4 regions of the Streptomyces sp. RG80 genome follow, and region 2 is predicted to be linked to each of the others. Evidence: riboswitches for the same ligand, from Rfam matches in the RefSeq annotation. Region 2 holds a riboswitch; each other region holds the start of a gene.
What was found. Region 2 has a riboswitch for cyclic di-AMP ahead of ABKA17_RS00895 (C40 family peptidase). Riboswitches for the same ligand answer to the same signal wherever they lie in the genome.
Positions count from the first base shown of each region.

Region 1: linked by a shared signal. The riboswitch ahead of ABKA17_RS41930 (transglycosylase SLT domain-containing protein) and the one ahead of ABKA17_RS00895 (C40 family peptidase) in region 2 are both predicted to bind cyclic di-AMP.
Region 3: linked by a shared signal. The riboswitch ahead of ABKA17_RS45400 (M23 family metallopeptidase) and the one ahead of ABKA17_RS00895 (C40 family peptidase) in region 2 are both predicted to bind cyclic di-AMP.
Region 4: linked by a shared signal. The riboswitch ahead of ABKA17_RS29270 (transglycosylase family protein) and the one ahead of ABKA17_RS00895 (C40 family peptidase) in region 2 are both predicted to bind cyclic di-AMP.

Region 1 covers NZ_JBEAAJ010000015.1:205,691-213,322, forward strand. Annotated here, with positions in the region: gene ABKA17_RS41915 (glycoside hydrolase family 53 protein) at 6-1,157, opposite strand; gene ABKA17_RS41920 (HAD family hydrolase) at 1,496-2,329, shown strand; gene ABKA17_RS41925 (hypothetical protein) at 2,326-2,583, shown strand; gene ABKA17_RS41930 (transglycosylase SLT domain-containing protein) at 2,580-3,026, opposite strand; cyclic di-AMP (ydaO/yuaA leader) riboswitch at 3,030-3,215, opposite strand; gene ABKA17_RS41935 (CocE/NonD family hydrolase) at 3,421-5,418, opposite strand; gene ABKA17_RS41940 (peptide MFS transporter) at 5,453-6,934, opposite strand; gene ABKA17_RS41945 (polyprenyl synthetase family protein) at 7,163-7,632, shown strand, end outside.
Region 2 covers NZ_JBEAAJ010000001.1:178,229-185,860, reverse strand. Annotated here, with positions in the region: gene ABKA17_RS00910 (M23 family metallopeptidase) at 1-749, shown strand, start outside; gene pcrA (DNA helicase PcrA) at 812-3,295, opposite strand; gene ABKA17_RS00900 (ScyD/ScyE family protein) at 3,460-4,557, opposite strand; cyclic di-AMP (ydaO/yuaA leader) riboswitch at 4,842-4,999, shown strand; gene ABKA17_RS00895 (C40 family peptidase) at 5,008-6,162, shown strand; gene ABKA17_RS00890 (hypothetical protein) at 6,183-6,782, opposite strand; gene ABKA17_RS00885 (tellurite resistance/C4-dicarboxylate transporter family protein) at 6,906-7,632, shown strand, end outside.
Region 3 covers NZ_JBEAAJ010000020.1:17,032-24,663, forward strand. Annotated here, with positions in the region: gene ABKA17_RS45375 (NsdA family TPR-like regulatory protein) at 1-39, shown strand, start outside; gene lhgD (L-2-hydroxyglutarate dehydrogenase) at 320-1,561, shown strand; gene trmB (tRNA (guanosine(46)-N7)-methyltransferase TrmB) at 1,704-2,552, shown strand; gene ABKA17_RS45390 (PrsW family intramembrane metalloprotease) at 2,605-3,918, shown strand; gene ABKA17_RS45395 (aldo/keto reductase) at 4,104-5,051, opposite strand; gene ABKA17_RS45400 (M23 family metallopeptidase) at 5,194-6,237, opposite strand; cyclic di-AMP (ydaO/yuaA leader) riboswitch at 6,249-6,407, opposite strand; gene ABKA17_RS45405 (PP2C family protein-serine/threonine phosphatase) at 6,641-7,632, opposite strand, start outside.
Region 4 covers NZ_JBEAAJ010000008.1:515,562-523,193, reverse strand. Annotated here, with positions in the region: gene ABKA17_RS29295 (NAD(P)/FAD-dependent oxidoreductase) at 1-921, opposite strand, end outside; gene ABKA17_RS29290 (Ppx/GppA phosphatase family protein) at 1,341-2,282, opposite strand; gene ABKA17_RS29285 (DUF501 domain-containing protein) at 2,279-2,818, opposite strand; gene ABKA17_RS29280 (FtsB family cell division protein) at 2,866-3,342, opposite strand; gene eno (phosphopyruvate hydratase) at 3,445-4,725, opposite strand; gene ABKA17_RS29270 (transglycosylase family protein) at 5,070-5,765, opposite strand; cyclic di-AMP (ydaO/yuaA leader) riboswitch at 5,769-5,958, opposite strand; gene ABKA17_RS29265 (transglycosylase family protein) at 6,158-7,102, opposite strand; gene ABKA17_RS29260 (recombinase family protein) at 7,376-7,632, opposite strand, start outside.

The DNA of each region.
Region 1 (7,632 bases), on a different contig from region 2:
GGGCCCTACGACCGGTAGCGGCCCAGCGTCCTCAGACCCGGCAGCGCGCGGTCGTCGAAGTCGAACAGCGCCAGGTTCTCCCAGGCGTTGCCCGAGCCCGGGTCCTGCGGGTCCCAGCCGCTGCCGGCGCGGTAGGTCCACGCGCCTTCCCAGTAGCAGTAGCCGAGGCCCTGTCCGTCGGGGACGGCGGCGGCGAGGTCGGCCACCGCGCGCAGCCAGGCGGCCTGGCCCTCGGGGGTGGCGGGGAAGCCGGGGGTGAGCTGTGAGGGGCTGTTGAGGATGTCGTTGATGTCGTCCTCGCTGCCCAGCGTGAAGGGGTACGCGGTCTCGGCGATGACGACGGGCTTGCCGTAACGGGCCGTGAGATCGGCGAAGTTGGCGGCCGCCGTCTCCAGGCCGCCGTGCCAGAACGGGTAGTACGACTGGGCGATGATGTCGAAGTCGACGCCGTAGGACACCACGTTGTCGAACCACCAGCGGGACGTGCCGTTGTCGCCGCCGGCGGCGATGTGCAGCATCGTGCGGACGCGGGGCGTGGTGTCGCGGGCCGCGCTCAGCCCCGCCTTGAGCAGCGCGGTGAGGTTGCCCCAACCACCGCTGTCGGCACCCCAGTTCTTGCCCTCGGGCCAGAGCAGGCCGCCGTTGATCTCGTTGCCGACCTGGACGAGGTCGGCCGGCGTGCCCTGTCGCCGCAGGGCGCCGAGCACATCGGCCGTGTGGTCGTACACGGCCCGGGTGAGTCCGGTGGCGTCCAGGTCCGCCCAGGCGGCCGGCTTGGTCTGGTGCGCCGGGTCGGCCCAGGTGTCGGAGTAGTGGAAGTCGATCCAGATGCCGATGCCGGCTCGTCTCAGGCGGCGGGCGAGCGGCAGGACACGCGCCTTGTCGTTGTAGCCGTCGACCGGGTTCACCCACACCTTCAGCCGGGCGTGGGTGATTCCCGCCCGGGCCAGGAGCCGGACCGGGTCCTCGCGGTGGCCGTCGGCGGTGCGGTAAACGGCGCCGTGGGCCTCGTTCTTGGGGAGCGAGGAGATGTCCATGGCGCGGATCTCCAGGCGCCGGCGCCCACCGGACGGGGTGGCGACCGCGGGTGCCGCCCCCAGTACGGGCACGGCCAGCGCGGCGGCTCCGGCAGCGGTGAGAACACTGCGTCTGCGCATCTCTCGGGTCCCTTCAACTGGCAGTCACAGGAAGATCGGCTCCAGGCATTCTGTGAGCGTGCACAGTTGGAACCGCAGCTGATCTCGTGAGCAACATGTAGGTAACCCGACACTCTCGTCAATGACAAGAGGTTGAAACGCTTCTCTTCTGTGCACGCTCACAGCTCCGCGCACAGCGCTGCACAGTCCCGTGGTCAGGGGCCGGTGGTGCGGGACTCCACTGGAGAGCACTTGAGAGCGTCAACGCCGGGAACCGGAGCGGTGGTCAACGCATGTGAAGGCTGCGCCCGTCCGGTTCCCGTCGAGTCGCTGGGGGTTTCCATCCGTATTCTCTGATCATGGCCGCACCCACCGCATATTCACTCATCGCCACTGACCTGGACGGGACCCTGCTCCGGGGCGACGACACGCTCTCCGACCGGTCGCTCGCCGCGCTCGCACGGGTGGCGGAGGCCGGGGCCCGGCATCTGGTGGTGACAGGCCGGCCCGCCCCGAGAGTGCGGCCGCTCCTCGACGACCTGGGCAGCACCGGGCTCGCGGTGTGCGGACAGGGTGCGCAGGTCTACGACGCCGGCGCGGACCGTCTGCTCTGGTCGGTCACCCTGGACCGGGAGTTGGCCGAGACCGCGCTCGGCAAGATCGAGGCCGAGGTGGGGCAGGTGTACGCCGCCGTCGACCAGGACGGCGTCGACGGGCTCACCCTCATCGAGCCCGGCTATCTGATGCCGCACCCGACCCTGCCCGCGGTCCGGGTCGACCGCCGTGACGACCTGTGGTGCGAGCCGATCAGCAAGGTGCTGCTACGCCATCCGTCGCTGTCCGACGACGAGTTGGCGGCGACCGCGCGCGGAGTCGTCGGTTCCCTCGCGACGGTGACGATGTCGGGCCCCGGCACCGTCGAACTCCAGCCATGCGGCATCACCAAGGCGACGGGCCTGGCGCTGGCCGCCGAGCACCTCGGCCTCGGCCCTCAACAGACCATCGCCTTCGGGGACATGCCCAACGACATCCCCATGTTCGACTGGGCGGCCCACGGCGTCGCGATGGCGAACGCCCACCCCGAACTCAAGGCGGTCGCCGACGAGACCACCCTCTCGAACGAGGACGACGGCATCGCCGTCGTCCTCGAGAGGCTGTTCCAGGGGAACCTGCTCGTGAACGGGGTCCGGTGAAGGTCGAGCTGACGGACGATCAGGCGCTCGTCCTGGCCGACTGGCTCGATCGGGTCATGCACCGGACGGAGTTCTCGGCGGTCGTCGACGACCGGGCCGTCTGGTCCCCGCTGCTTCGTATCAGCGGGTCGCTGGAGACGCAGTTGCCGTCGATCTTCGATGCCTCGTACGGCGAGCAACTGGAAGCGGCCCGCCGACGGTTGATCGGCGAGCTGGGTGACTTCGGCGAGTCACCCAGCGGTCACTCGTCCTAGTACGCGCCCCACACGTTGTCGATCGACCCGTACCGCTGCGCCGCGTAGTTGCAGGCGGCGGTGATGTTGGCGACCGGGTCGTACGAGTTCCACGAGGTGCCGGCCACGTGGTACGCCTGGAACGTCGGGTCGATGACCTGGAGCAGGCCCTTGGACGGGGTGCCCGCGGCCGCGTTGGAGTCCCAGTTGTTGATGGCCCACGGGTTGCCCGAGGACTCGCGGATGATGTTGCGGTAGATGCCGTCGTAGCTGCCGGGGATCCCGTTCTGGGCCATGACCTGGAGGGAGGCCCGGATCCAGCCGTCGAGGGTGTCGGAGTAGCCGAGCGAGGTGGCCGTGGCGACGGTCGGGGTGGCCGCGGAGGCGCTGGTCGCGCCGACGAGCGGGAGGGTGAGCAGGGCGAGGCCGGTGCCGGCGATCGCGAGCTTGCGGGGCAGACGCATGACGAAGTTCCTCTCCGGCGCCTGCGAGGTGAGCTGTCGGGTTCGGGCGGGAGCTGCCCGGCCATGCCGGAAGAAGGCATGACTTCACCCCGAGCCGTCCTCGTCTGTCATAAGACGTCCGGGTCCGGCGACTTACCTGGGTCCCCCGCTCCTGCCGTACGTGTTCTCGTGAGTGAGCGGTCTCGGGCGGCGGCAGGATTCGGCGTCCGCCCGGGCCCGGAACGTATGCGAGTGCACATGCCCGAAACAAGTACCGGATTCACAGATCGCACCTGTTGACCTTGGTGCGTGCTTTGTCGGCCCCTGAATTCCGGGGGTGACGGGTGGGCCGACGTGAGTCAACTCACGCGCGAGCGCAAGAACGGCAAAACGGGCAATGATGCCCAACTGGCAGTTAACCGGCGGCCCGTGGGATCCGCTTCTCCCACGTCCGGTGGAAGACCACCTCGCCGCCCTCCGCGCAGATCACCTCGTTGGTGGTCAGGAAGTGGTCCGCCCCGTCGCAGGCGATCTCCGAGCGCGTCCGCACGGTCGTGTCCCACGCCAGTTCGGGGCGGTGCAGCCGGATCGACCAGTCCGAGCGGGTGCGCGCCGACAGGGGATCGTCCTCCTGGATCGTGTACGTCTCCAGCGCGTCCTCGGTGAACTCGAGCCCGTCGGGGTACACGCGCGTGCCGCCGTACCGCGGGTCGACCTCGAGGCGCCACTCGCCCTTGGCGACATCACGCACGACCAGCCGCTCGGGGCGGGGTTCGTCGAGGGTGGCGGGGAAGTTCACACCGAGCGGCTCGGACTGCTCGGGTTCATCGAAGGTGATGTCCGAGGACGCCGCACGCGCGCGTACCGGCAGGTCGAGGAAGCTGCCCGCCGGGTCCAGGGAGAAGCCGGCCGCCGAGTCGGGCTGCGGCCAGATCCACGGCCAGTACGCGGAGGAGACGGCGAGCCGGATGCGGTGGCCGGGCGGGAAGACGTGCCCGATGCCGTTCAGCTCGAAGGCCACCTCCTGCGTGGCCCCCGGCTCCCACGGCACCGCACGGTCCCGCCCCAGCCGCGCCGACAGGTTCAGCACACCGCGCGTGACCAGCGTCGACGAGCCGTCCGGCGCCACGTCGCAGAGCCGGGCGACGATCTGCCCGCGCGGCACCTCCGAGGTCACCCGCAGCCGCACCCGCGGTCGCCCGAGCACCCACGTCTCCTCTCCCACTGCGAACTCGAAGCAGGCCGAGCGCGCGTCCTCCTCCCGCTGGTCCGGCGGCAGGTCGGCGTCGTTGCCGAACGGGAAGAAGCGGCCGGCGTCGACGCCGGTGTGCTGCGGGGACCGGACGAGCACGGGGGCGCCCTGGAGGCCGTAGGAGACCGTCGTGACGTGGGGGGAGGGCCAGGCCGGCTCGCCGACCCAGCGGCCGGGGAGGCTGTCGTACACCGTGGCCGGGCGGTGCGAGTCGCTGACGTAGGACCGCAGCAGCGGCTCGCGCATGATCCCGGTGTCCACGCCCTTCAGGTGCTGGTCCCACCAGCGCAGGGTCTCCTGGAGGAAGCCGATCGCCGGGCCCGGCGGCAGACCGCGGTCGGGGTACTGGTGGGACCAGGGGCCGATGAGCCCGCGTACGCGATCCGGCGGCAGGTGCTCGACCAGGCGCAGGACCGTGTCGCGGTACGGGTCGTGCCAGCCGCCCACCGCCAGGACGGCCGCGTCGATCGCGCCGTAGTCCTCGCAGACGCTGCCGTGCCGCCAGTAGTCGTCGCGGGTCTGGTGGGCCAGCCAGGTGTGGATGAAGGGATCGACGGCCTCCAGGCGCTTGAGCCACATGTCCCGCCACGCCTCGCCGGCGTAGAGCGGGTCCGGCGGGCGCGAGACGAAGGCGAGCATGGTCGCGGCCCAGGCGTGCATGTCCACCGCGAGGACGGAACCTCCCATGTAGTGCACGTCGTTGTCATAGCGGTCGTCCGTGGAGCACACCGTGACGACCGCCTTGAGCGGCTCGGGGGCGAGGGCCGCGATCTGGAGGGAGTTGAAGCCACCCCAGGAGATGCCGAACATGCCCACCCGGCCGTTGCACCAGGGCTGCGCCGCCAGCCAGTTCACCACCTCGACCCCGTCGGCCAGCTCCGTCGCCGAATACTCGTCCGTCGGCATGCCCTCGCTGTTGCCGTGCCCCCGGACGTCGACCCGCACCGAGGCGTATCCGTGGCCCGCGTACCAGGGGTGGCGCTGGAAGTCGCGGGGCGCGGTCCAGTCTGAAAGCCGGTACGGGAGGTACTCCAGGAGTGCCGGTACGGGCTCGTCGGTCAGCGGCCGCCACACGCGCGCGTAGAGCCTCGTCCCGTCCGGCAGCGGGATGCGGAGGTCCTCATGGGTCGTCTCGTAGGGGAAGGACGTACGGATGCGCATGCTCATCGCTGTGACCTCGGGGCTCTCGCGTGCCTCAGTGGACGGGGTGCATGGTGCGGCGCAACCAGGGGGCGGCCGCCATCACGGCCAGGCCCGCGGCCACCGCGATCGCGCCGTTGACGCCGAAGTAGGCCGGTTTGGAGACGTCGTCGTAGAGCTTCACCGTCTGGGCCTGGATGCCGTTGGCGAGGGCGAGGGACAGGAACCACAGGGACATGGTCTGGCTGGAGAAGGCCACCGGGGCGAGCTTGGTGGTGGCCGACATGCCGGAGGTCTCCAGCAGGATGTCGCCGAGGCCCAGCAGGAAGTAGGAGCCGACGATCCACCAGGCGGACATCAGGTAGTCGTCGCTGTCGTGCCCGGACGTCGGCAGGACCATCAGCAGGAACGACAGGCCGCCGAGTACGACCCCGATCGCGATCTTGTTGGAGGCGTGCGGCTGGCCGCGGCCCATCCGGACCCAGAGCGCGGCGACGAAGGGCGCGAGGCCGACCTCGAAGGCGCCGAGCGCGGAGGCGTACCAGCCGGCCGGGAAGTCGAAGCCGAGGATCGTCGTCTCGGCGTTGGTGGAGGCCAGCAGCATCATCGTGGAGTAGGCCTGGAAGAGGATGAAGTTGAAGACGGTCGAGGCCAGGAAGAGGACGATGTACGGCCTGAGGCGGCCGCGCTCCTCGGCCGTGACCCGCGGGCTCCTGAACATCACCGTGAAGTAGACGACCGGGGCGATCACCGAGATCAGGGTGAGCAGGTCGACGAAGCGGTCCATGGTCAGCCAGCCGACGGCGCCCAGCAGGCCGGCGAGCACAGCCGTGACGACGAGGCCCACCACGATCAGGCGCACCGCCCGGCGCATCGCCTCCGGCGCGAGCGCGAACTCGGCGGAGTGCTTGCGCCCGGCCAGGTGACGGCGGCCCATGACGTACTGGACCAGCCCGAAGGTCATGCCGATCGCGGCGGCCGAGAAGCCCCAGTGCCAGCCCTTGTGGTCGCCGAGCCAGGCGGTGATCAGGGGGCCCGCGAAGGCGCCGATGTTGATCGCCATGTAGTAGAGCGCGAACCCGGCGTCCCGGCGCTCGTCGGCGGTGGCGTAGAGCTTGCCGACCATGGTGGCCACGTTGGGCTTGAGCAGTCCGGTACCGGCGCTGATGAGCCCGAGTCCCACCCAGGTCATGGCGTTGGTCGGCACGGCCATCGAGTAGTGCCCGCAGGCGATCAGGATGCCGCCCCACAGCACCGCGCGGTACGAGCCGAGCATGCGGTCGGCGAGCCAGCCGCCGGCGACCGAGACGAGGTAGACGAGGGTGCCGTAGGCCGCCGACACGGAAGCGGCCGTTCCGGCCGACATGCCCATGCCTCCGTGGGCCACGGTGTCGGCGAAGTACAGGACGAGGATGGCCTGCATGCCCAGGAACGAGAAGCGCTCCCAGACCTCCAGCCCGGAGAGGGTGAGCAGGCCCTTGGGCTGGCCGAAGAAGGCGGTGTCGTCCTCGGGCGGGGGCTGCTTTCCGGGATCCACGTCAACGGTTGTTCGAGACACGCTCTACTACTTCCGTCTAAGTCGACAGATATCCGTTCTTTTCAGGTGATCAAAAACATACCGGTCGTGATCCGATACCGCCCGTGCTGCGCGGGTGGGCGGCATCGGTGATCGAAAGGTGACCGGATACGCTGACTTGAGTGATGGCAGCGACCTATCGACAAACCGTGTAATCGCCAGTAGACACCAGCAGACAGGAGACCCCTCGTGACCGTCGTCGGGCCGTTCGGGCTGAGCGTGCGGGACCAGGCTCTGGAAGCCGATGTCCAGGCCGGGTTGGCGGCCGTCGAGGAGGGTTTGCTCGAAGCCACCAAGAGCGAGGTCCCCTTCATCACGGAGGCCGCGCAGCACCTCGTACGGGCGGGTGGCAAGCGCTTCCGCCCGCTGCTCGTGATGCTCTCTGCCCAGTTCGGCGACCCGTATGCGCCGGGGGTCGTGCCGTCGGCCGTGGTGGTGGAGCTGACCCACCTGGCGACGCTGTACCACGACGACGTGATGGACGAGGCGGCCGTGCGGCGCGGAGTGGACGCCGCGAACGCCCGCTGGGGCAACTCCGTCGCCGTCCTCACGGGTGACTTCCTGTTCGCCCGCGCCTCACAGATCCTCGCCGACCTCGGTCCCGAGGCGGTCCGGATCCAGGCCGAGGCGTTCGAACGGCTCGTGACCGGACAGATCCT
Region 2 (7,632 bases):
GCAACGCGGGCCGCTCCCGCCGCCGTACACCCCCCAAGCGCTCCGCGCTGATGAAGATCGCGGTGCCTTCCGCGTGTGTGATGGGCGTGACCGGGATCGCCGCCGCCTCCGTCGGCGGCATGAGCGACGACAAGAACACCTCGACGACCGCGTCCGACGCGACGACCAAGTCCGTCAAGCCGTCCGCCGCGAACAACAAGCTGGACACCCAGCTCGCGAGCCTCTCCGCCGGCGCCGACGACTTCGCCGACCGGGCCAGCCGTACGCAGGAACGTATCGACCTCAAGGCCCAGCAGGTGGCCGAGAAGAAGAAGGCGGCGGAGGAGGCGGCCCGCAAGGAGCGGCTGCGCCCCAAGTTCGCCCTCCCGGTCGCCCAGCACGGCCTCAGCGCCTACTACGGCCAGGCCGGCGTCAACTGGATGTCCGTGCACACCGGCATCGACTTCCCGGTCTCGTACGGCACCACGGTGATGGCCGCGACCGACGGCACCGTGCGGACGCAGTGGAACAGCGCCTACGGCAACATGATGATCGTGACCGCGAAGGACGGCACGGAGACGTGGTACTGCCACCTCTCCAGCTACCGCGTCGCCTCCGGTACGACCGTGAAGGCCGGCGACCCGATCGCGTACTCCGGCAACTCCGGCAACTCCACCGGCCCGCACCTGCACTTCGAGGTGCGCCCGGGGGGCGGCTCGGCGATCGACCCCCTGCCGTGGCTGCGCAGCCACGGGCTGAACCCGACGTAAGCCCTCAACTGCCTTGCGAGCCCCCGCTGTCGAACAGCGGGGGCTCACTCACGTAACGGCTCCTACAACTTCTCCACCGGCGCGTACCGCAGCAGCAGTCGCTTCGCCTTGGCGTCGCCGAAATCGATCGTCGCCTCCGCGTTCGCGCCCGTGCCCTTGACCGACGTCACGGTGCCGAGCCCGAACTGGTCGTGCGTGACCCGGTCCCCGACGGCCAGCGAGACCACCGGCTTCTCGGAGGTGCGGCGGGTGGCGAAGCCGGAGGCGCCCGAGGCGGAGGAGCGCGAGCGGGAGGACGACAGCGAGGCGGCGATCCCCGAGGTCGGGCCCGCCGGAGCCGAGGTGGCGCCGGTGCGCTTCCACTCCAGGTGCTGTTCCGGGATCTCGGAGAGGAAGCGCGAGGGCGGGTTGTACGACGGCTGCCCCCAGGCGCTGCGCAGCGACGAGCGCGTCAGGTACAGCCGCTCACGCGCGCGCGTGATCCCGACGTACGCCAGGCGCCGCTCTTCCTCCAGCTCCTTGGTCTGGCCGAGGGAGCGCATGTGCGGGAAGACGCCGTCCTCCATGCCGGTGAGGAAGACGACCGGGAACTCCAGGCCCTTGGCGGTGTGCAGGGTCATCAGGGTGATGACGCCGGAGCCGTCCTCGTCCTCGTCGGGGATCTGGTCGGAGTCGGCGACGAGCGCGACCCGCTCCAGGAAGTCGGAGAGCGAGCCGGTCTCCTCGCCCTCGGCGGACTCCTGCTCGAACTCCAGGGCCACGGCGGCGAGTTCCTGGAGGTTCTCGATCCGGGTCTCGTCCTGCGGGTCGGTGGAGGCCTGCAACTCGGCGAGGTAGCCGGTGCGTTCGAGCACCGCCTCCAGGACGGTCGCCGGGCCCGCGCCGGACTCGACGATGGTCCGGAGCTCCTCCATCAGCACGTTGAACCGCTTCACGGCGTTCGTCGACCGCGCTGCCATGCCGTAGGCCTCGTCGACCCGCTTGAGCGCCTGCGGGAAGCTGATCTTCTCGCGCTGGGACAGGGCGTCGATCATCGCCTCGGCGCGCTCGCCGATGCCGCGCTTGGGCACGTTGAGGATCCGGCGCAACGGGACGGAGTCCTCGGGGTTGGCGAGGACGCGCAGGTAGGCCAGGACGTCCCGGACCTCCTTGCGCTCGTAGAAGCGGACGCCGCCGACGACCTTGTAGGGCAGGCCGACGCGGATGAAGATCTCTTCGAAGACTCGGGACTGGGCGTTCGTCCGGTAGAAGACGGCGACGTCGCCGGCCTTCGCGTCGCCCGCGTCCGTCAGTCGGTCTATCTCGTCGGCGACGAACTGCGCCTCGTCGTGCTCGGTGTCGGCGACATAGCCGGTGATGTTCGCGCCCGCGCCCGCGTTGGTCCACAGGTTCTTGGGGCGGCGGGACTCGTTGCGCTCGATGACCGCGTTGGCGGCGGACAGGATCGTCTGGGTGGAGCGGTAGTTCTGCTCCAGCAGGATCGTGGTCGCCTGCGGGTAGTCCTCCTCGAACTGGAGGATGTTGCGGATCGTCGCGCCACGGAAGGCGTAGATCGACTGGTCGGCGTCACCCACGACACACAGCTCGGCGGGCGGGACGTCGAACTCGTTCGGGGGGACGTCCTCGTCGTGCGAACCGGTCCCGACCAGCTCCCTGACCAGCGCGTACTGGGCGTGGTTGGTGTCCTGGTACTCGTCGACCAGGACGTGCCGGAAGCGGCGGCGGTAGTGCTCGGCGACGTCCGGGAAGGCGCGCAGCAGGTTGACCGTCGTCATGATCAGGTCGTCGAAGTCGAGGGCGTTGGCCTCCCGCAGCCGCGACTGGTACATGGCGTAGGCCTGGGCGAGGGTCTTCTCGAAGCCGTCGGTGGCCTGGGCGGCGAAGTCCTCCTCGTCGATCAGCTCGTTCTTGAGGTTCGAGATCTTGGCGCTGAAGGACTTGGGCGGGAAGCGCTTGGGGTCGAGGTCCAGGTCGCGGCAGACCAGGGCCATCAGGCGCTTGGAGTCGGCGGCGTCGTAGATCGAGAACGACGAGGTGAAGCCGAGCTTCTTGCTCTCGCGGCGCAGGATGCGCACGCACGCGCTGTGGAAGGTCATGACCCACATCGCGTTGGCGCGCGGGCCGACGAGCTGCTCGACGCGCTCCTTCATCTCGCCCGCGGCCTTGTTGGTGAAGGTGATGGCGAGGATCTGGCCCGGGTGCACGTTCCGCTCGGCCAGCAGGTACGCGATGCGGTGGGTCAGCACCCGCGTCTTGCCCGAGCCGGCGCCGGCCACGATCAGCAGCGGGGTGTCCGAGTGGACGACCGCCGCCCGCTGGTTCTCGTTGAGCCCGTCGATGAGCGCGGCCGCGTCCAGGACCGGGCGTGGGGCCCCGTCGCGGTAGTACGCGTCCCGGTCCGGCGGCACGTCGAACTTCCCGCCGAACAGATCGTCCGGAACGGGCTCCGGCCCGTGCTCGTCCTCGGGCGGCGGCGGGGGCTCCTCCACATGGCCCTTGGGGCCCTGCAGATCCGCCAGGAAGCTGTCATCAAAGAGGCTGCTCATCGCTCTCCGAGTTTAGGGCCTCCCCGATGCCCCGGTCCGGGGGTCGCGGGGTCTGTTGACCAGGCCCCGGCGCAAAGCCGAACCAGGCCGTCGGACAGACCCTACGGCTCCCCACTGACACCCCGCCGCCGCCCTGGGAACATGGCCTCTTTTCGGCCGTCGGTTCAGAAGCCGAGGATCTTCCAGACCTGGCCGCCCGGTGTCTTCTTGCCCTCCATCACGGTGGCGTCACGGTCCGCGACCGACCAGGCCGAGACGTACACCTTGCCGTCGTACGGGTCGACGGCCACGCCCGCCGGGAACGGCACCTTCACGTTCGTACGCTTGCCGTGCGAGACCTTGGTCACGGCGCCGGTGAAGAGCTGGCTGACGTACAGGTCGCCGCTGTCGTTGAAGGCGATGCCGGTGATCGAGCCGAAGCCCGACTTCCAGCCGAGGATCCGGCCGGTCCGGGGGTCGACCTTCCACACGCGCGCCGTGGGCTTCTGGGCCTCGCCGTTCAGCTCGCCGACGTAGAGGTTGCCGTCGGGGCCGAGCGCCAGGGACGTGGGGACGGACTGGTTGCGGTCATGGTCCGGGAAGACCGTGAAGGGGCGCGCCTTGCCCTTGGGTGACACGACGACCAGGTCGTTGCCCGCCGCGTCGGCGACGATCCGGCGGCCGTCCGGGAGCGCGAGGACGGCGTACGGGTTGGACTCGACGGAGGCCTTGTGCGGGTTGTACCGGAACTCGACGGCCGAGATGTCGGCGGCGATCCTCGCCTTGTCGTGGCCGCCGCCGGGGTCGATGCGCAGCAGCTTGCCGAGCTTGTTCCAGGGTGGTGTCGTCGGGACGCCGGCCTCCGGCGGGGCGTAGGTCTCGACGCCCCAGAGCTCGCCGTGGAGGGCGGAGACGCCGTCCAGGCCGGTCGCGAAACCGCCGTCGGGGGCGGCGCCCGAGGGCAGGCCCTGCACGACCCGGTGGTGCTGCCACGCGCCCTGGGCCCAGTAGATCCTGGTGACGGCGGAGGAGAGGCCGACGCAGGTCTCGCCTTCGGGTCCCTCGCCGATGCACTTCTTGCCGCCGCGGCCGGCCTCGGCGACGTACAGCTGCCCGGTGTCGTGGTCGTAGGAGAGCTGGCGTGGGTTGTCGAGGCCGGTCGCGATCACGCGGACGACCGGCTTTCCGCCGCCGTGGCCGCCCGAGGCGGTCGCCGGGGCGAGGCCCGCGGTGGCGACGAGCGCGACTCCTGTGGCGACGACGAACGATGTGCGCTTCCTCATGGCCGAACCCCCTGTGCCCTTCGTGCGCCACGGCACCCGACCGCGGCTCGGCTGGAAGTTAGCGTCCGGAAGCGGGCGGACGTCGTCACTCCGCCCAAAATACGTACAACTCCTGGCAGATCACTCCGTATTGGCCACGGTCGGCTACGTCCTGACCTAAGGTCACGAAAATGTATCGGGCATATCGAACATCAACCTTCACAGGGGCCACACGCGTTGGCTACCGTGCCGGAAGGCCGTACGACCCCCACCGGCGAACATCGCCGGGCCGCGCGGCCTCCGCCGAGTCCGGTGCGCCCGTCCAGGCAGCCGGAGCCGGGGACCCACACCGACCTGGGGTGAATCGGCCCAACTCCCCTCCGGGGAACGGCCGTAGGGCACACCTTCCGAAGCACCCGCCCGAACCCGACAGCTAACTCGGTAGGCGGAGCATGGAAGGAGTCGCCAACCTTGGCGTCGCACCGCAAGTCGCCTCCCGCTGGTACGCGCGTGGCAGGTATACGCACCCCCGCTCTGGCCACGGCCGCCCTCACCTCCGTGGCGTTGCTCTCCCAGACGGCCACCGCGGCCCCCTCGACCGACGACAAGCCGAGCATCGAGGAGGTCGAGAAGAAGGTCGACGACCTCTACCGCCAGGCGGAGTCGGCGACCGAGAAGTACAACGCGACCAAGGAGAAGACCGCCAAGCAGCGCAAGGAGGTCGACACCCTCCTCGACGACGTCGCCAAGCGCACCCAGAAGCTCAACGAGGCCCGCGAGGAGCTCGGTTCCTTCGCCGCGGCCCAGTACCGCACCGGCGCCTCCGCGCCCGACACGGCGACCTTCCTGCTCGCGGACTCCCCGCAGGACTACTTCGACCAGACGCAGCTGATGGGCCGTATGACGTCCCGTCAGAAGGACGCGGTCGACGACTACGTCACCGAGCAGTCCGCGACGATGAAGAAGCGGCAGGAGGCCACCCAGAGCCTCGAGACGCTCACCGACTCGCAGAGCGACCTCAAGACCGCCAAGGCCACCGTCCAGCAGAAGCTGTCCGACGCGCGCGAGCTGCTGTCGAAGCTGACCGCGGAGGAGAAGGCGCGGCTCGCGGCGATCGAGAAGGAGAAGCAGGAGGAGGCCGCCCGCAAGGCCGCGGAACTGGCCAAGCAGCAGGCCGCCGAGGACAAGGCGGCTCAGGAGGCGGCCGCCGCCCAGGAGTCGACCAGCGGCTCGTCGTCGTCCTCCCAGGCCACGGACTCCTCGTACGCCACCAAGGCCGAGAAGGCGCTCGCCTTCGCCCGCTCACAGGTCGGCAAGCCGTACGTCTGGGGCGCCACCGGCCCCGACTCCTACGACTGCTCCGGCCTCACCCAGGCCGCCTGGAACGCCGCCGGCATCACCCTCCCGCGCACCACCTACGACCAGGTGAACTTCGGCGCCACGGTCACCCTCGCCAACGCCCGCCCCGGCGACCTCGTCTTCTTCTACGACGACGTCACCCACGTCGGCCTCTACATCGGCAACGGCATGATGATCCACGCGCCGAAGCCGGGGGCGTACGTGCGCGAGGAGTCGATCTACTACGACGGTGAGTCGGCGATCCACAGCGTGGTGCGGCCGGCCTGACGCGCCGCAGGGCCCTGGCGTCAGTGACCTCCGCGGTTCTCGACACAGGGCCCCTCACCGGGCTGGGGCTCGGCGTAGACGCCGTGCACCTCGCCGGTCAGCTCGTCCTTCGTCACTCGTCCGGAGACGCACACGACGCCCGTGTAGACGGCGTAGAAGCCGTTCCCGACGGACAGCCCGTGCTTCTCGCCGCAGCCGACACGGGCCAGCGCCGCCTTCACGCGCGCGTCGCTGAAGCCGCCGTACTCCCCCGACCCGCCTTCCTTCCGGACCTTCGCCAGCTCCGCGAGGATGAGTTCCGCCGACGCCTGGCCGCTGGCCCGCTGCTCGGCGCTCAGGGAGGCCTGCATGCGGTACGCGTGGTTGTCGGCGTAGTTCGGGGGCTGGTCGAGGTTCTCCTCCGGCCGGACCGTGCCGGTGCGGGGACTCGGATAGGACGGCACCGGGGCGGGCGTCCGGGCGGCCTGTGCGCACTTGGGCGGGGGCGCGTAGGAGGGCGAGGGAGCTGTCGACTGCGCGGACGGCGCGGACTCCGCCCGCGCACCACCCTTCTGGCTTCCGCACGCGGTCAGGGTGATCGCGAGGAGGGCGGCCGCTGCGGCTGATCGCCTGAGGAGCATGGGCAGAGTGTTCCGGCCCGGCACGGTGGTTGTCATGAGCGGAACTACTCAGATGGAGGCCATCTCCACGCACGCGCGCGTGCCCTGCCCCCGCCCTCCTCCCGCGCTCCCTAGCATCGCCTCATGCCCGGACCCTCCCCGCTCCGCGCCTGGTGGGCGCAGCGTCCGCCGGCCGCCGGCGCCGCCGTGATGGCGACCGGCATCCTGTCGGTCGGTCTGCATCTGACGGACCACGAGACCCTGTCCCGCATCGCCCTCGCACTGGCCGGCGCCGCCTGGATCGCGCTGGCCGCGGACTTCGCCGTACGACTGCTGCGGGACCGGCCGCGATGGGTGGCGGAGGCCGAGACACCGGGCGCCCTGACCGCCGTGGCCGCGACGACCGTGCTCGGCACCCGGCTCTCCGCGCTGGGCTGGCAGGCCCTCGCCGAGGCGCTGCTCGCGCTGTCCGCGCTGCTGTGGCCGGTGCTGATCGTGCTGGTCGTGGGGTACTGGAAGCGGCGGATGCCGGGGGCGGTGTTCCTCGCCTGCGTGGCCACGCAGGGGCTCGCCGTGCTCGGCGCCACGCTCGCCGCGGCCGAGTCGACGGCATGGCTCGCACACACGGCGCTCGTGCTGTTCTGGCTCGGCCTGGTCCTCTACGGCATCGCCCTGGCCCTCTTCGACCTGCGCCAGGTGACCGCGGGCGCCGGGGACCACTGGGTGGCCGGCGGGGCGATGGCCATCTCGGCGCTGGCCGGCGCGAAGCTCATCGCCGCGGACAGCGCCCGCCTGTATCTGTGGAACGTCGACGACAACGACGTACTGCGCGCCGTGACGGTCGCACTGCTCGTGCTCGACCTGGCCTGGT
Region 3 (7,632 bases), on a different contig from region 2:
CGGGAGCGCGCACGGCCCCTGCTGATGGCCCCGGCCTAGGGTCTGTCGTTTGGATCAGGTCGGCCGTGAGAAACAGCACTTCGGGGCTGACCCGAGCGGGGTCTGGTGCGGGCAGCTGCAAGGCGGAGGAGGCTGTGACATCAGCCGCTGCCGCGGCGGGCGACGCGGAGCGTCGGCGACCGACGACAACGCGGCTGGGGGTGCCCCCTCTGGGGGAGTGCGTGCCAGACCCCGCGAGGCCGAGCTGATCCGAACGACAGGCCCTGGGCGTGGGCACCTCCTCCCGTTCCCCGCGTTTGAAGGCATTGTCAGTGGCGCAGTGCACTATCTAGAGCGGGAGGTGGTGCAGGTGCGGCCGGAGATCGCTTATGACTGCGACGTGCTCGTGGTCGGGGGCGGGATCGTCGGGTTGTCGACGGCGTATGCGATCACGCGTGCCGTTCCGGGGACGCGGGTGACCGTGCTGGAGAAGGAGGCGGGGCCCGCCCGGCATCAGACCGGGCGGAACAGCGGGGTGATCCACAGCGGGATCTACTACCGGCCGGGGTCGCTGAAGGCCCGGTACGCGGTCAAGGGCGCCGCCGAGATGGTGAAGTTCTGCGCCGAGTACGGGATCGCGCACGCCGTGACCGGGAAGCTGATCGTCGCCACCGAGCGCTCCGAGCTGCCGCGACTGCACGGGCTCGTGCAGCGAGGCCGGGAGAACGGAATTCCGGTGCGCGAGATGGGCCCCGCCCAGATCACGGAGTACGAGCCGGAGGTGCGCGGTCTCGCGGCCATACACGTGGGCACGACCGGCATCTGCGACTTCGTGGGGGTCGCCCGGCAGCTGGCGGAGGCGTCGGGGGCGGAGATCCGGTACGGCGCCCGGGTCGAGCGCGTCGACCGGCGGCCGGACCTCGGCGTCGCCGTCCGGACGACCGCGGGAGACGTCGTCCGGGCCCGGGTGCTGGTGAACTGTGCCGGGCTGCACTGTGACGAGGTGGCACGGCTGACCGGGGACGACCCCGGGATGCGGATCGTGCCGTTCCGGGGCGAGTACTTCACGCTCGCGCGGCCCGAGCTGGTGAAGGGGCTGGTGTATCCGGTGCCCGATCCGGCGTTCCCGTTCCTCGGGGTGCATCTCACGCGCGGGATCGACGGAAGCGTGCACATCGGACCCAACGCGGTGCCGGCGCTGGCCCGCGAGGGGTACGGGTGGGGTGTCGTACGGCCGCGGGAGCTCGGGGCGACGCTGGCCTGGCCGGGGTCGTGGCGGATAGCGCGGCGGCACTGGCGGTACGGGGCCGGTGAGCTGCGGCGGTCGGTGTCCAAGGGCGCCTTCACGGACGCGGTGCGCAGGCTGCTGCCGGCCGTGCGGGAGGACGATCTGGTGCCGTCGGCGGCCGGGGTGCGGGCGCAGGCGGTGCTGCGGGACGGGACGCTGGTCGACGACTTCCTGATCAAGGAGGGTCCGCGGACCGTGCATGTGCTGAACGCGCCTTCTCCGGCGGCGACGGCCTCGCTGCCGATCGGGCGCGAGGTGGCTCGGCGGGCGCTGGCGGTGCTGGAGGCGGGGTGACCGGGTGTGGGGCCGGGGTTTGAGGGCCGGGGTGTGGGGGTGCGGCTCGTTGGGGCCTCGTCCGCAAACTCCCCCAGAGGGGGCCCCGGACGGCCCCGGACGGGCCGAAGGGCGCCCATCGCCCCGTAAAATCGACCCCACTGTGTCTGACTCCCACAACGCCCCCGACGCGTCCCAGCCCTCCCACACCCCCGGTGTGTCCGTTCGGCACACCCGGGACAAGGGGGAGCCGCGGTTCCCCGACGGGCCGAAAGCCGATCCCGCCGGGTCGCACTTCGAGCGGCGGATCCGGAGTTTCCAGCCGCGTCGGAGCCGGGTGACGGCGGGGCAGGCGGACGCGTTGCAGCGGCTGTGGCCCAAGTGGGGGCTGGACATCGACGGGCAGCGGGTGCTCGACCCCGCCGAGCTGTTCGGGAACGACAACCCCGTCGTGCTGGAGATCGGGTTCGGCATGGGCGAGGCCACCGTGCGGATGGCGGCCTCCGACCCGGGGACCAACATCCTCGCCGTCGACGTCCACACCCCCGGTCAGGGCAACCTGCTCAACCTCGCCGACCAGAGCGGGCTCACCAACGTCCGCGTCGGCAACGGCGACGCCATCATCCTGCTGCGCGAGATGCTCGCCCCGGACTCGCTCGACGGGCTGCGCGTCTACTTCCCCGACCCCTGGCCCAAGAAGCGGCACCACAAGCGGCGGCTGATCCAGCCGGAGTTCCTGACGCTCGCGGCGACCCGGCTGAAGCCGGGGGCGATCGTGCACTGCGCGACCGACTGGGAACCGTACGCCGAACAGATGCTCGAGGTGCTCACGGCGCACCCGGACTTCGAGAACACCCAGGCCGACGGCGGTTTCGCGCCGCGTCCGGACTACCGGCCGCTGACCCGTTTCGAGGGCCAGGGACTGGACAAGGGACATGTCGTGAACGACCTGTTGTTCCGGCGCGTACAGCGGGAAGAACCCCACAACGACCAACCCCCCACCGGCGCCTGAGACCACCTCGCCCCGCTGCGGGCGGCGCCCCTGACTCGTTAGGGTCGATGCCGTGGCCACCTTTCCCCCGTACCCGACGCACCACCCCACCGGTCCACCCGGCGGCGGTGCGCTCCGGCACGCGCACTGGTGGCAGCGCAAGTGGGTTCGATATGGCGCGCTGATCACGCTGCTCGCGCTCTCCGGGCTGGTCATCCTCGCCCTGGTGCGCGAACAGACCGGCACCCAGGGTTTCCTGGTCGGGCTCGGGCTCGGCATCCTGCCCGTACCGCTGCTGATAGCCGCCTTCCGCTGGCTCGACCGGGTCGAGCCGGGCCCCTGGCGCAATCTGCTGTTCGCGTTCTCCTGGGGCGCCTGCGCGGCGGCGCTGATAGCGATCGTCGCCAACAGCTTCGCGACCCGGTGGATAGCGACGGCGACCGCGGATCCGTCCAGCGCCGACACCCTCGGCGCGACCGTCATAGCGCCGATCGTCGAGGAGACCGCCAAGGCGACGGCCGTCCTGCTCGTCTTCCTGTTCCGCAGACGGGACTTCACCGGGATCGTGGACGGTGTGGTGATAGCCGGCGTCACAGCCACCGGCTTCGCCTTCACCGAGAACATCCTCTACCTCGGCACCGCCTTCGGCACCGACCAGCTCACCGGCGACTCCGGCATCGCCTCGGTCACCGCGGCCACGTTCTTCGTCCGCGTCATCATGTCGCCGTTCGCGCATCCGCTGTTCACCGTGCTCACCGGCATCGGCTTCGGCATCGCCGCGCTGTCGCCGGACCGCCATCACATACGGCGCGTGCTGCTCCCGCTCTCCGGCCTGCTGCTCGCGATGGGCATGCACGCCGTCTGGAACGGCTCCTCGACCTTCGGCGAGTACGGCTTCTTCGCCGTGTACGCGGCCTTCATGGTCCCCGCGTTCGGCCTGCTGACCTGGCTCGTCATCTGGACCCGGCAGCGCGAACTGCGGACCGTCCGCGAGGAGCTCCCCGCCTACGCCGTCGCCGGCTGGCTCACCCCCGCCGAACCCTTCGCCCTCGGCTCGATGCGGGCCCGCCGGATCGCCCGCCAGTACGCCCGCACCCACGCCGGCAAGCCGGCCGCCCGCGCGGTGGCGCAGTACGAGGCGTACGCGACGTCCCTGGCCTTCCTACGGCACCGGGGGCGCCGCGGCCGGGCCAACGCCGACTTCGTCGTACGGGAGCGGGAGCTGCTGCACGAACTGTGGGTACGCCGGGAGGCGGCGCGCCCCGCCCTGGACCACGCGGCCCGCGTGACGGCACCGCCGGTGCCGGTGCTGATCCCGCCGACGCACTGGCCGATGCACGGGTACCCGGCGGTGCAGTACCCCGGCTACAACCCGTACCGCACCTGAGCGCTGCGCTGGACGTGCGGTGGACAGGTCGTCGTTCGTCTACGGCACCGTCGTGGCCGGTCGCACCCACGCGGCGGCAGCCCCGAAGTGACACGGCCCCGCGCCTCTTCTGGGCGCTGCCGAACCGCAGTGGACTTCCCCCGGCCCGCTCAGGGCCCGCAAAGGCGCGCCTCGGGACCCCTGTTCTAGGCCGACGCCTCCGTCAGTCGTGTCACCTCGTCGTCCGTCAGGCGCACCTCCGCGACCTTCACCAGCGCCGGCAGCTGCTCCACCGTCCGCGCGGACGCTATCGGCGCCGCCACGGTCGGCTGGGCCGCCAGCCACGCGAGGGCGACCGTGGCGACCGGCACCCGGTGTGCCTCGGCGATGTCGTCGAGGGCGGCGAGGACCGCGCGACCGCGTTCGGTCTGGAGGTGCTTGCCGGCGCCGGCGGCGGCCCGGGCGCCCTCCACCACCTCGCCGTCGCGGTACTTGCCGGTGAGGAACCCGGAGGCCAGCGCGAAGTACGGCACCGCGGCCAGGCCGGTCCGCTCGGCCAGGTCCTGGAGCTCACCCTCGTACGTCTCGCGCGAGACCAGGTTGTAGTGCGGCTGGAGCGCCACGTACCGGGCCAGTCCCTCGCGCTCGGAGAAGGCGAGGGAGGCCTCCAGGCGCTCGGCGGAGATGTTGGAGGCGGCGATGTGCCGGACCTTGCCCGCCTTCACCAGCTCGTCGAGCGCGCCGATGATCTCCTCGACCGGCACCTCGGGCTTGTCGAAGTGGGTGTAGTAGAGGTCGATGTGGTCGGTGTCGAGGCGGCGCAGGGAGGCGTCCGCCGCCGCCTTGATGTTCGCGGCCGTCAGGCCGGGGAAGTCGGGGTGCTGGCTGACCTTCGTGGCGATCACGACGTCGTCGCGGTTGCCCCGCGCCTTCACCCACCTGCCGATGATGGTCTCGGACTCGCCGCCGGCGTTGCCCTCGACCCAGGCCGAGTAGGAGTCGGCGGTGTCGACGAAGTTGCCGCCCGCGGCCGCGTAGGCGTCGAGGACGGCGAAGGACTGCGCCTCGTCGGCGGTCCAGCCGAAGACGTTGCCGCCGAGGGAGAGCGGGAAGACCTCGAGGTCGGACGTGCCCAGCTTGCGAAGAGAAGTCATGTACGGGGCCAACGCCCGCACGGAGGGCGCTCTTCCGGAACGGCCGCAAAGTTCTTGTAAACGCGGGAAGTGCCGGAAACGCAAAACCGGCGGCCCTGACGTCGGGGGGTGTGCGTCAGGGCCGCCGGTGGATCAAGAAACCTCAGGGCGTGAGCCCCTTGCTCCGCAGCCACGCCATCGGGTCGATCCCGCTGGACGAGCCGTCGGGGTGGACCTCCAGGTGCAGGTGCGCGCCCGTGACGTTGCCGGTCGCGCCCACGCGCCCGATCACATCGCCGGTGCCGACCTTCTGACCCACGCTCACGCTGATCGACGACTGGTGGGCGAACCACAGCTCCGTGCCGTCGTCGAGGGTGAGGACGGTCTTGTAGCCGTACGAGCCGTCCCAGCCCGCCTGCGTGATGGTGCCGCTGTGGACCGCCTTGATGAGCGTGCCCGTGGGAGCGGCGAAGTCGAGACCCGTGTGGTAGCCGGAGGACCACAGGGAGCCGGCCTGCATGAACGTGGAGGTGATCGTGTACGAGGAGGTCGGCAGCGTGTACTGCTTGGCCAGCTCGGCGAGGCGCTTGGCCTCGGCGGCCTTCTCGGCCTCCGCCTCCGCCTTCTTCTTCGCCTCGGCGGCGTCGTCCGCGGCCTTCTTCAGCGCGGCGGCCTCGGCCTTCGCGGCCTCGTCGGCGACGGCGGTCTGGGTGGCGAGCCGCGCCTTGCTGTCGACCTGGGTCTGCTGGCTCTCGGCCTGCGCCATGATCCGGTTGCGCAGCGACTCACCGGCGCCCGAGGTGCCGCTCTCGACGGTCTCCGTAGCAGTGGAGACGGTGGCGAGGCTGCTCAGCGGGGTGGTGGAGCCCTGGGGGGCCTCGTCGTCACCGCCGAAGACACCGCCCACGGAGGGCATGTCGGGCATCGAGATGGAGACCGGCGGCTTGCCGGTGTTGGCGCTGGCCATGCCGGCCCCGCCGACGGCGGCTATGACACCGACGCCCAGAACAGTGGAGCTGCGGGCGAAGCCACCGTTGCGCTGCTTGGCGACCCGGTGCTTGCCGCGTGCCGGTCGGACGGAGTCCTCGGTGGGATTCCAGACCTCCTGCGGGCCCTCGTCGTGGTGGTAGCTGCCGTAGCCGAAGGCATCGGTGCTGCGCTGGCTCGGCACGTACGGGGCCTCGGGGGCAGGCCGGTTTGACGCCACGTGGGCGTGCTCCTTTCCTTCCTTCTCGCCTACCGGGTTAGCTGACGGGTTCGGAGCAGGAAGGTCTCCTACGCGCGTATAACGACCGTGCTGCCACGGCGGCATTGGCGCGATTCACCCCAGGGTTGATGGTTCCCCGGCTCCCTTGCGGGATTAAGCGCGTGAGCACGGAGCCGTCTCTTGTGACGGCTGGGACGACCGCGCTGCGTTATCGAACGTTAATAGACCCGGGGTGTGGATTCCAAGCTGTTCCGCTTGATCATTAACCTTTCTCGCCTGGACGTACGGGTCCATGAGCGGTGAAAAACGGGCGAGTTGACCCCGCCACAGCGACCCCACAGGTATTGACGGTATGTCAGTTGTTATGCGGAGGGCGGTCGCCCGATCACCCCACGTGACAATGTCACGGTCGGCGTACGGCGAGCAGCGCCATGTCGTCCGTCATGCCGCCCCCGGTGTGCCGCCGTACCTCCGCGGCGAGCGCGGACAGCAGTCCCCCCGGATCACGGAAGGCGCGTCCCGCGAGCCGCGCCGCCGGGTCGTAGAACTCCCCGTGCCGGTCCCGTGCCTCGGAGAGCCCGTCGGTGTACAGCAGCAGCGTGGCCCCGCCCGGGAAGCCGGCCTCCTCGGCACGGTCGGGCCAGTTCCCCAACTCCCCCATGCCGAGCGGCAGCGCGGCCTCGGCGGCGGGCAACGACCGCACGGTGCCGTCGGGACACAGCAGCAGCGGCGGCGGATGGCCCCGGTTGACGATCCGTACGACCCCGTCGCCGTGCGGCAGTTCGGCGAGTACGACGGTGGTGAACCCCTCGATGGCGTCCGGCCCCTCGCGCCGCGTGCCCTCCCGCGCCAGCGCCCGCTCCAGCCGCCCCGCGACCGCCTCCAGGCTCGCCTCCTGCTCGGCGGCCTCCCGGAACGCCCCGATGACGACGGCGACGGCGGCCACCGCGCCCATGCCCTTGCCGCGCACGTCCCCCACCACAAGGCGCACCCCGTGCGGGCTGTCCTGCACGGCGTACAGGTCCCCGCCGATGAAGGCGTCCTGCTGCGCCGCCTCGTAGCGCACCGCGATGTCGAAGCCGCCGATCCGGTCGTCGGGCTCGGGCAGCACCGCGCGCTGGGCGGCCTCGGCGATCACGCGCTGGGAGGCGAGCCGCTGGTCGCCGCGGCGCACGACCCGGTTGAGGAGGGCGGCCAGCACGGCGACGGTGGCCACGGTGAGCACCTCGGTGAGGGCATCGGCGTCCACCTGGAGGCCGAACCGCAAGTGGACGGCGAAGGCGGCGGCCAGCGCCACGGCCCCGGTGACCACGGTGCCGGCCAGCGGATAGAGGGGAGCGGCGACCAGCGGGGCGGCGGTGAAGAAGGGGATCGCGGTGAACGCGCGCGGGGTCA
Region 4 (7,632 bases), on a different contig from region 2:
GTCGCCGGCGGCCCAGATGTAGTCGGTGCCCTGGACCTGGAGGGTCGGGGCGGTGTCCACGTGGCCGCGAGGGCCGAGCGGCAGGCCGTAGCGGGCCAGGACCGGGTTCGGCTTGACGCCGGCGGTCCACACGATGGTGTTGGAGTCGACCTCCAGGCCGTTCTTCAGCACCACGTGGCCGTCGACGCAGGAGTCCATCGAGGTGGAGAGGTAGATCTCCACACCGCGGCTCTCCAGGTGCTCCTTGCCGTAGGCGCCCAGCTTCGGGCCGACCTCGGGAAGGATCTTGTCGGCGGCGTCGACGAGGATGAACCGCATGTCCTCGCGGGAGACGGTCTTGTAGTACTTGGCCGCGTCCCGGGCCAGGTCCTCGACCTCACCGATGGTCTCGGCGCCGGCGAAGCCGCCGCCGATGAAGACGAAGGTGAGCGCCTTGCGGCGGATCTCCTCGTCGGTGGTGGAGTCGGCCTTGTCCAGCTGCTCGAGGACGTGGTTGCGCAGGCCGATGGCCTCCTCGACGCCCTTCATACCGATGCCCTGCTCGGCGAGGCCGGGGATCGGGAAGGTGCGGGAGACCGCGCCGAGCGCGATGACCAGGTAGTCGAAGGGCAGCTCGTACGCCTCGCCGACCAGCGGGGCGATCGTGGCGACCTTGCGGTCCTGGTCGATGGTGGTGACCCGGCCGGTCAGCACCTCCGCCTTCGGCAGCACGCGTCGCAGCGGGACGACGACATGGCGCGGCGAGATGTTGCCGGCGGCGGTTTCGGGGAGGAAGGGCTGGTAGGTCATGTACGACCGGGGGTCGACGACCGTGACGGTCGCCTCGCCGTAGCGCATCTTCTTGAGGATGCGCCGAGCTGCGTACAGGCCTACGTACCCACCGCCTACTACGAGGATCCTGGGACGCTCCGTGGTGCTCATGCCATCGAGTATCCACCCGCCTCAGGGGGGTCGCTCGTGCGCCCCTTCACAAGCTCCTACAGGGTGTGTGTTATCCTCCGCGACCCACGTGATCCAGGTCATGGCGTCGACCGGAACCAGTGTGCTGTGGGGGCCGTTGTCAATGCCGCGTGAGCTGCCTCTCCGTCCCCTCGGGGGCACCGTGAGCCCCTCGAAACGCACCCTCGCGCGAGGTGCCGACCGCACCCCTCTACACCCCTTCTGAACACGTTCAAGGGGCTGTTGGACCCCCGGAAGGGTCAGTCGGGGCCTTTTCGTGGTTCCACAGGGCGGAATTCCTTGTGAAGAACTTCACGAACTTTTCCGACGGCACGCGACGAAGGGGCCCCGAAGGGCCCCTCAGACGTGCTCATACGTTGTTCTCGCTGCTCAGCAGAGGGCTACGCGACCGACCACGCGATCCCGTCGAGGATGTCGTGCTCGCTCACCACGACCTCCTCGGCCCCGATCCGCTCCATGATCGACAGCAGTACGAGAGCCCCCGCGCCGATGACGTCCACCCGCCCCGGATGCATGGAGGGGACGGCCGCGCGCTCGGCGTGCGTGGAGCGCAGCAGCCACTCGGTGATCTCGCGGACCCGGTCGTGGGAGACCCGGGAGTGGTGGATGCGGGCGGAGTCGTACTCGGGCAGCTCCTGGGCGATCGCCGACACGGTCGTCACGGACCCGGCGAGCCCCACCAGCGTGTGCGCCTCGCGCAGCGGCACGGTCTCCTCGGCCAGGTCGAGGGCGGCCTCGATGTCGGCCCGCATGGCGGCGATCTGCGCCTCGGAGGGCGGGTCGGACACCACCCCGTCCGGTACGAGATGCCGCTCGGTCATCCGCACACACCCGACGTCCACGGAACGGGCGGCCCGCACATGGTCGTCGCCGACGACGAACTCCGTCGAGCCGCCGCCGATGTCGACGACGAGGTACGGCTTGGTGAGGTCGTCCCGGCCGGTGAGCTCCTTGGTCGCGCCGGTGAAGGAGAACTCCGCCTCCTGGTCCCCGCTGATGACCTCCGGCTCGACACCGAGGATGTCCAGGACACCCCGTACGAACTCGTCCCGGTTCTCGGCGTCCCGGGAGGCGGAGGTGGCGACGAAGCGCAGCCGCTCGGCCCCGAACTCCTTGATGATCGCCGCGTACTCCCGGCAGGCCGCGAAGGTCCGCTCCAGCGCCTCGGGCGCCAGCCGTCCCGTGCGGTCGACACCCTGGCCGAGCCGCACGATCGTCATACGGCGGTCCAGGTCGACGAGTTCACCGGTGGCAGGGTCGCAGTCGGCGACCAGGAGCCGGATGGAGTTCGTACCGCAGTCGATCGCGGCGACACGGGTCACTGCGCGTCCTCCTTGACGGAGACCTCGGACGTCACGCACGTGCCCTTGCGCCACCACTCCGGCAGCATCGCCAGCGCCTCGTCGCCCAGCGGGTTCACACCGGGCCCCGCGGCCAACGAGTGCGCCACCAGCACATGCAGGCACTTCACCCGGTCCGGCATGCCACCCGCGCTCGGGAAGCCCTTCAGCTCCTCGATCTCGTCCCGGCGCCGGACGTAGTCCTCGTGCGCGGCACGGTAGGCCGCGGCCAGCTCCGGGTCCTGCCCCAGCCGCTCGGTCATCTCCTTCATCAGGCCGCTCGCCTCGAGCGTGCCGATCGCGGAGTTCGCCTTCGGGCACGTCAGGTAGTACAGCGTCGGGAAGGGCGTGCCGTCGGGCAGCCGGGGGGCCGTCTCCACCACGTCCGGCTGACCGCACGGGCAGCGGTGCGCGATCGCACGCAGCCCGCGCGGCGGACGCCCGAGCTGCTGCTTGAAGGCCTCGACGTCGGCGTCGGTCGGCTCGGTGCGCAAAGTGGTCGGCGGGGGCGTTTCCATGCCTGTCTTTCTCTGGGTCAGGTTCACTGGTCGAGCTCTGGATCAGGTCACTGGTCGGAGGCGTCGGACTTGTCGACGCCGTCCCAGACGTTCGAGTACCAGGGACGGTCGGCCGCCCCCAGATCGGCGCGCGACTGCCGCGCCGCACCCGGGTCGACGACGATGAACCCCGTCTCCCCCGGCATCACATAGTGCAGCCGCTCACGGATCCGCTGCTCGGCGTACGCGTCGTCCTGCCAGCGCGCCTTGACGTCCCGCAGCTGCTCGACCCGCTGCCGGGCCTGCTCCTGCTGCCGCTGGAGGTCGGCGATCTCGGCGCGCTGGGAGACGTACTGCCTTATCGGGTAGGCGAGCGCGACCACCAGCGAGCACAGCACCAGCGCGAGCAGCGCGGCGCGGCCGGTCAGCCGGGAGCGGCGGGCCTGCCGTCTGGTCTGGGAGCGGTAGACGCGGGCCGCGGTCTGCTCGCCGAGCAGCCGGATCCTGGTCGCGGTGGAGAAACGGTCCCGGTCCTTGACGGCCATGTCCCCATCTCTCCTTCTCACACGCGCGTACGTCCCCGCACACGGTACGGGACCGGGTACGGGGACGTACGTACGACTGGCTAAGCCTTAGCCCTGCCGAGATCAGCCCTTGAAGCGCGGGAACGCGCTGCGGCCGGCGTAGACCGCGGCGTCGTCGAGGATCTCCTCGATGCGCAGGAGCTGGTTGTACTTGGCGACGCGGTCCGAGCGGGCCGGGGCGCCGGTCTTGATCTGACCGCAGTTCACCGCGACGGCGAGGTCGGCGATGGTGACGTCCTCGGTCTCGCCGGAGCGGTGGGACATCATGCACTTGAAGCCGTTGCGCTGGGCCATCTCGACGGCGTCCAGGGTCTCGGTCAGCGAACCGATCTGGTTGACCTTGACGAGCAGGGCGTTGGCGGAGCCCTCCTCGATGCCGCGGGCCAGGCGCTCGGGGTTGGTGACGAAGAGGTCGTCGCCGACGATCTGGACCTTGTCGCCGAGCTTCTCGGTGATGGTGTTCCAGCCGGCCCAGTCGTCCTCGAACAGCGGGTCCTCGATGGAGACGAGCGGGTACGCCTCGACGAGCTCGGCGTAGTACTCCGTCATCTCGGCGGCGGAGCGGTCCTTGCCCTCGAAGGTGTAGACGCCGTCCTTGTAGAACTCGGAGGCGGCGACGTCGAGGGCGAGGGCGATCTGCTCGCCGGGGGTGTAACCGGCCTCCTTGATGGCCTCGAGGATGAGGTCGAGGGCGGCGCGGTTGGACTCCAGGTTCGGGGCGAAGCCGCCCTCGTCGCCGAGGCCGGTGGACAGGCCCTTGGTCTTCAGCACCTTCTTGAGGGTGTGGTAGACCTCGGCGCCCCAGCGCAGCGCCTCGGAGAAGGACTCCGCGCCGATCGGGGCGATCATGAACTCCTGGATGTCCACGTTGGAGTCGGCGTGCGAGCCGCCGTTCAGGATGTTCATCATCGGAACGGGCAGCAGGTGCGCGTTCGGGCCGCCCAGATAGCGGAAGAGCGGCAGGTCGCTGGCCTCGGAGGCGGCGTGCGCGACGGCGAGGGAGACGCCGAGGATGGCGTTGGCGCCGAGCGAGCCCTTGTTGTCGGTGGCGTCCAGGTCGAACATCGCCTGGTCGATCAGGCGCTGCTCGGTGGCGTCGTAACCGACGAGCTCCGGGCCGATCTGCTCGATGACGGCGAGGACGGCCTTCTCGACACCCTTGCCCTGGTAGCGGTTCGGGTCACCGTCACGGAGCTCGATGGCCTCGAAGGCGCCCGTGGAGGCGCCGGACGGAACGGCGGCACGACCCGTGCTGCCGTCGTCGAGGCCGACCTCGACCTCGACGGTGGGGTTGCCTCGTGAGTCGAGGATTTCCCGGGCTACGACGACGTCGATGGACGGCACGAGCATCTCCTTCTTGGGATGTGACGCGGCTACGGCACTGCCGCAGCGGCTCTGCGAGACGAGCCTAACCGGCCCGGGGCGATCAGCCACCGCGTGGACCGCCCCGTGGACAGAACCGAGAGTAAATTGTTTCCGAACGGAACAAAGACGCTTCGGGAAACACGCCGGAAGACACGACGTGGACCGGGGCAGAGAAAACCCCGCCCCGGTGCGTACGGGGGAACACGCACCGGAGCGGGGAGCCCGTGGGGACGGGGGGACCCTCACGAGGCCTTCAGTATGAGGACCACGGATGTGAGGGCACTGTGGTTCAGCTGGGTCCTGCCCGAGGGAAGGACCGGGTCTTACTTGAGGTGCAGCTGCTGACCCGGGTAGATCAGGTCGGCGTCCTCGACGATGTCCTTGTTCAGCTTGTACAGCTTCGCCCAGCCGCCCTTGACGTCGTGCTCCTCGGCGATCGAGCTGAGGGTGTCACCCTTGACGACCTTGTACTCGCCGTCGCCCTTCTTGACCTTCTTGCCGGTCGGGGTGGTGACGGTCTTCTTGGCGGTCGCGCGCTCCGAGGAACGGGAGGTCGACTGCTCGGAGGAGCGGGTGCCGGTGCTGCTGCCGCTGTCGCTGGAGGAGCTGCCGCCGGAGGAGGACGAGCTGCCGCCGCCGGTGTACGCGGCACTGGACAGGCCCACACCACAGACCGGCCAGGCACCCTTGCCCTGGCCCGCGAGGACCTTCTCGGCTATCTCGATCTGCTGCGCCTTGCTGGCCTGGTTGGCCTGCGAGGCGTACGCCGTGCCGCCGTACGCGGCCCAGGTGGAGGCGGAGAACTGGAGACCGCCGTAGTAGCCGTTGCCGGTGTTGATGGACCAGTCGCCGCCCGACTCGCACTGGGCGACGGCGTCCCACTCGGAGGCGGTGGCGGCGGAGGCGTTGCCGGCCGCCATCAGCGGGGCGGCGATGGCGACACCGGTGACGCCGGCGAGCGCGGCGGCGCGGGTGGCCTTGGACGGACGACGGTGCTTGCCCTTGCCGGAAAACAGCATGGTGGATCCCCTCACCGACGCCTGCGAGGTGAGCTGTCGGGTTCGGGCCGGTTGAGTTGCCCGGCCGCGCTCGTCCGCCTTTCGGCGCACTGCGCGGCTTCACCCCAAGCCGGTCCCGCCGTCGAGTTGCCTCAACCGCCGGGCCCGGCACTTACCTTGGGTCCCCCGCTCCTGCCTACGGCGCTTGACGCGACGACTGTTCCCGTACAGCCGCTGGCAGGATTCGGCGTTGCGGCAGCCGGGGCTCGTGGTGACGAGCGGTGTTGACCGTAGACACGGAACCCGGGGGATTTCAAAGACGATCAGGGCTTCTGAGACTCATCCCACACTTTCGCCAAACCGGACATTTACTGGCGAAGCGTGACGCGAACTCGGGGCTTTCTCCTAGGGATTTAGCCCTTTTCGCTACCGAGAGAGAGGGTCTGCCCCGGCACGATGTCGCTCGGGTCGGCGCCGATGACCTGCTCGTTCTCGGCGTAGAGCCGACGCCATCCGCCGTCGAGGTCAAGGGAGTCGGCGATGGAGGCGAGGGTGTCGCCGGAGCGGACGGTGTACGACCCCTCCTCGGCGCTCGCGCCACGGTGCCGGCCGGTGCCCTCGGAGGGGGCGGCGAGGGCGCCGGTGTCGACCAGGCTCGAAGAGCCGCCTTCCTGCCAGGAGTTGTCCGATTCGTCATCCTTGGTCGCATCTGTGGATGAGCTGTCGGAAGACTGAGAGTCGCCCGAAGCGGAGCCGGAGCTGTCCGACTTGGCGGACTTGTCCGCATCGCTGGACGGTGACGACGAGGGATCGCCGGACGACTCGGTCGAACTGGAGGACTCGGACGAGTCGGATGATCCGGAGGAGTTGGACAGACCGGATGAGTCGGAGGACTCGGATGAATCGGATGAACCGGAGGAGTCGTTCGCCGAGGCGGACGGTGAACCGCTCGCGACGCCGGTGTCGACGTCGGCCGAGCCCGAGTCCTTGCTCAGCCCGTTGAGCAGACCGCAGGCGCCCCAGACGCCGACGCCCTGGTCCGCGAGGACCTTCTCGGCGACGGCTATCTGCTGGTTGCGGCTGGCGAGGTCGGCACTGGCGGCGAAGTCGAGGCCGCCGTACTTCTCCCAGTACTCCTGGGAGAGCTTGAGCCCGCCGTAGTAGCCGTCACCGTCGTTCGCACTCCAGGAACCGTCGGTCTCGCACTTGGCGACCTGATCCCAGGTGTTCCCGTCGGCCGCGCTCGCGCCGGAGGCGCCGAGCAACGGAATCGCGATGGCGGAGCCGGTCACCCCGGCCGCGACGAGAAGTGCCGGAGCCTGACGGGGGCGACGGTGACGACCGTTCCCGGTGAGCATGCGGTGACCTTTCGCGAGACGACTGTGACCGGCGTGGCGATGCAGCGGGTGGAACGAGTGCTGCGGGTGAAGCGAGTCGCCACGCTGATGCGTGAACGTATCGGCAGTCGATCACTTGTCACAAGTTAATGCCGCGTAGATCACGTGAAGATCACAGAGTTGAAGGCGTGTCACGTTGTGCCGGATCCAGCGCAACTGCCGTGGTGATGCGGAGAGGTGGGACCAGCGGTTCGCGCCGAACCGGCGAACTCTCGCCCCTGGAGTTCAAATGGCTCACGAGGACGGGCCAGAAGCCCTTCTTGAACCAGGTGTTCTGCCGGTCCTTGGCAAGGGTCCACGGGCCATAGCGTGCAGGAAGCTCGTCCCGGTACGCAGTCGGTGCAGAATCCCGTTCACCTGGGTCCGGACATCCACGGCGACGCGCGCGAACTGGCGACGCCGGAAGTAGGCCGTCATCAGTTCCTCGACGGCAGGCCAGGCCCGCTCCGGTACTTCGGCGGGGACGGGCGTCCCGGTCCTCTCATGCCACT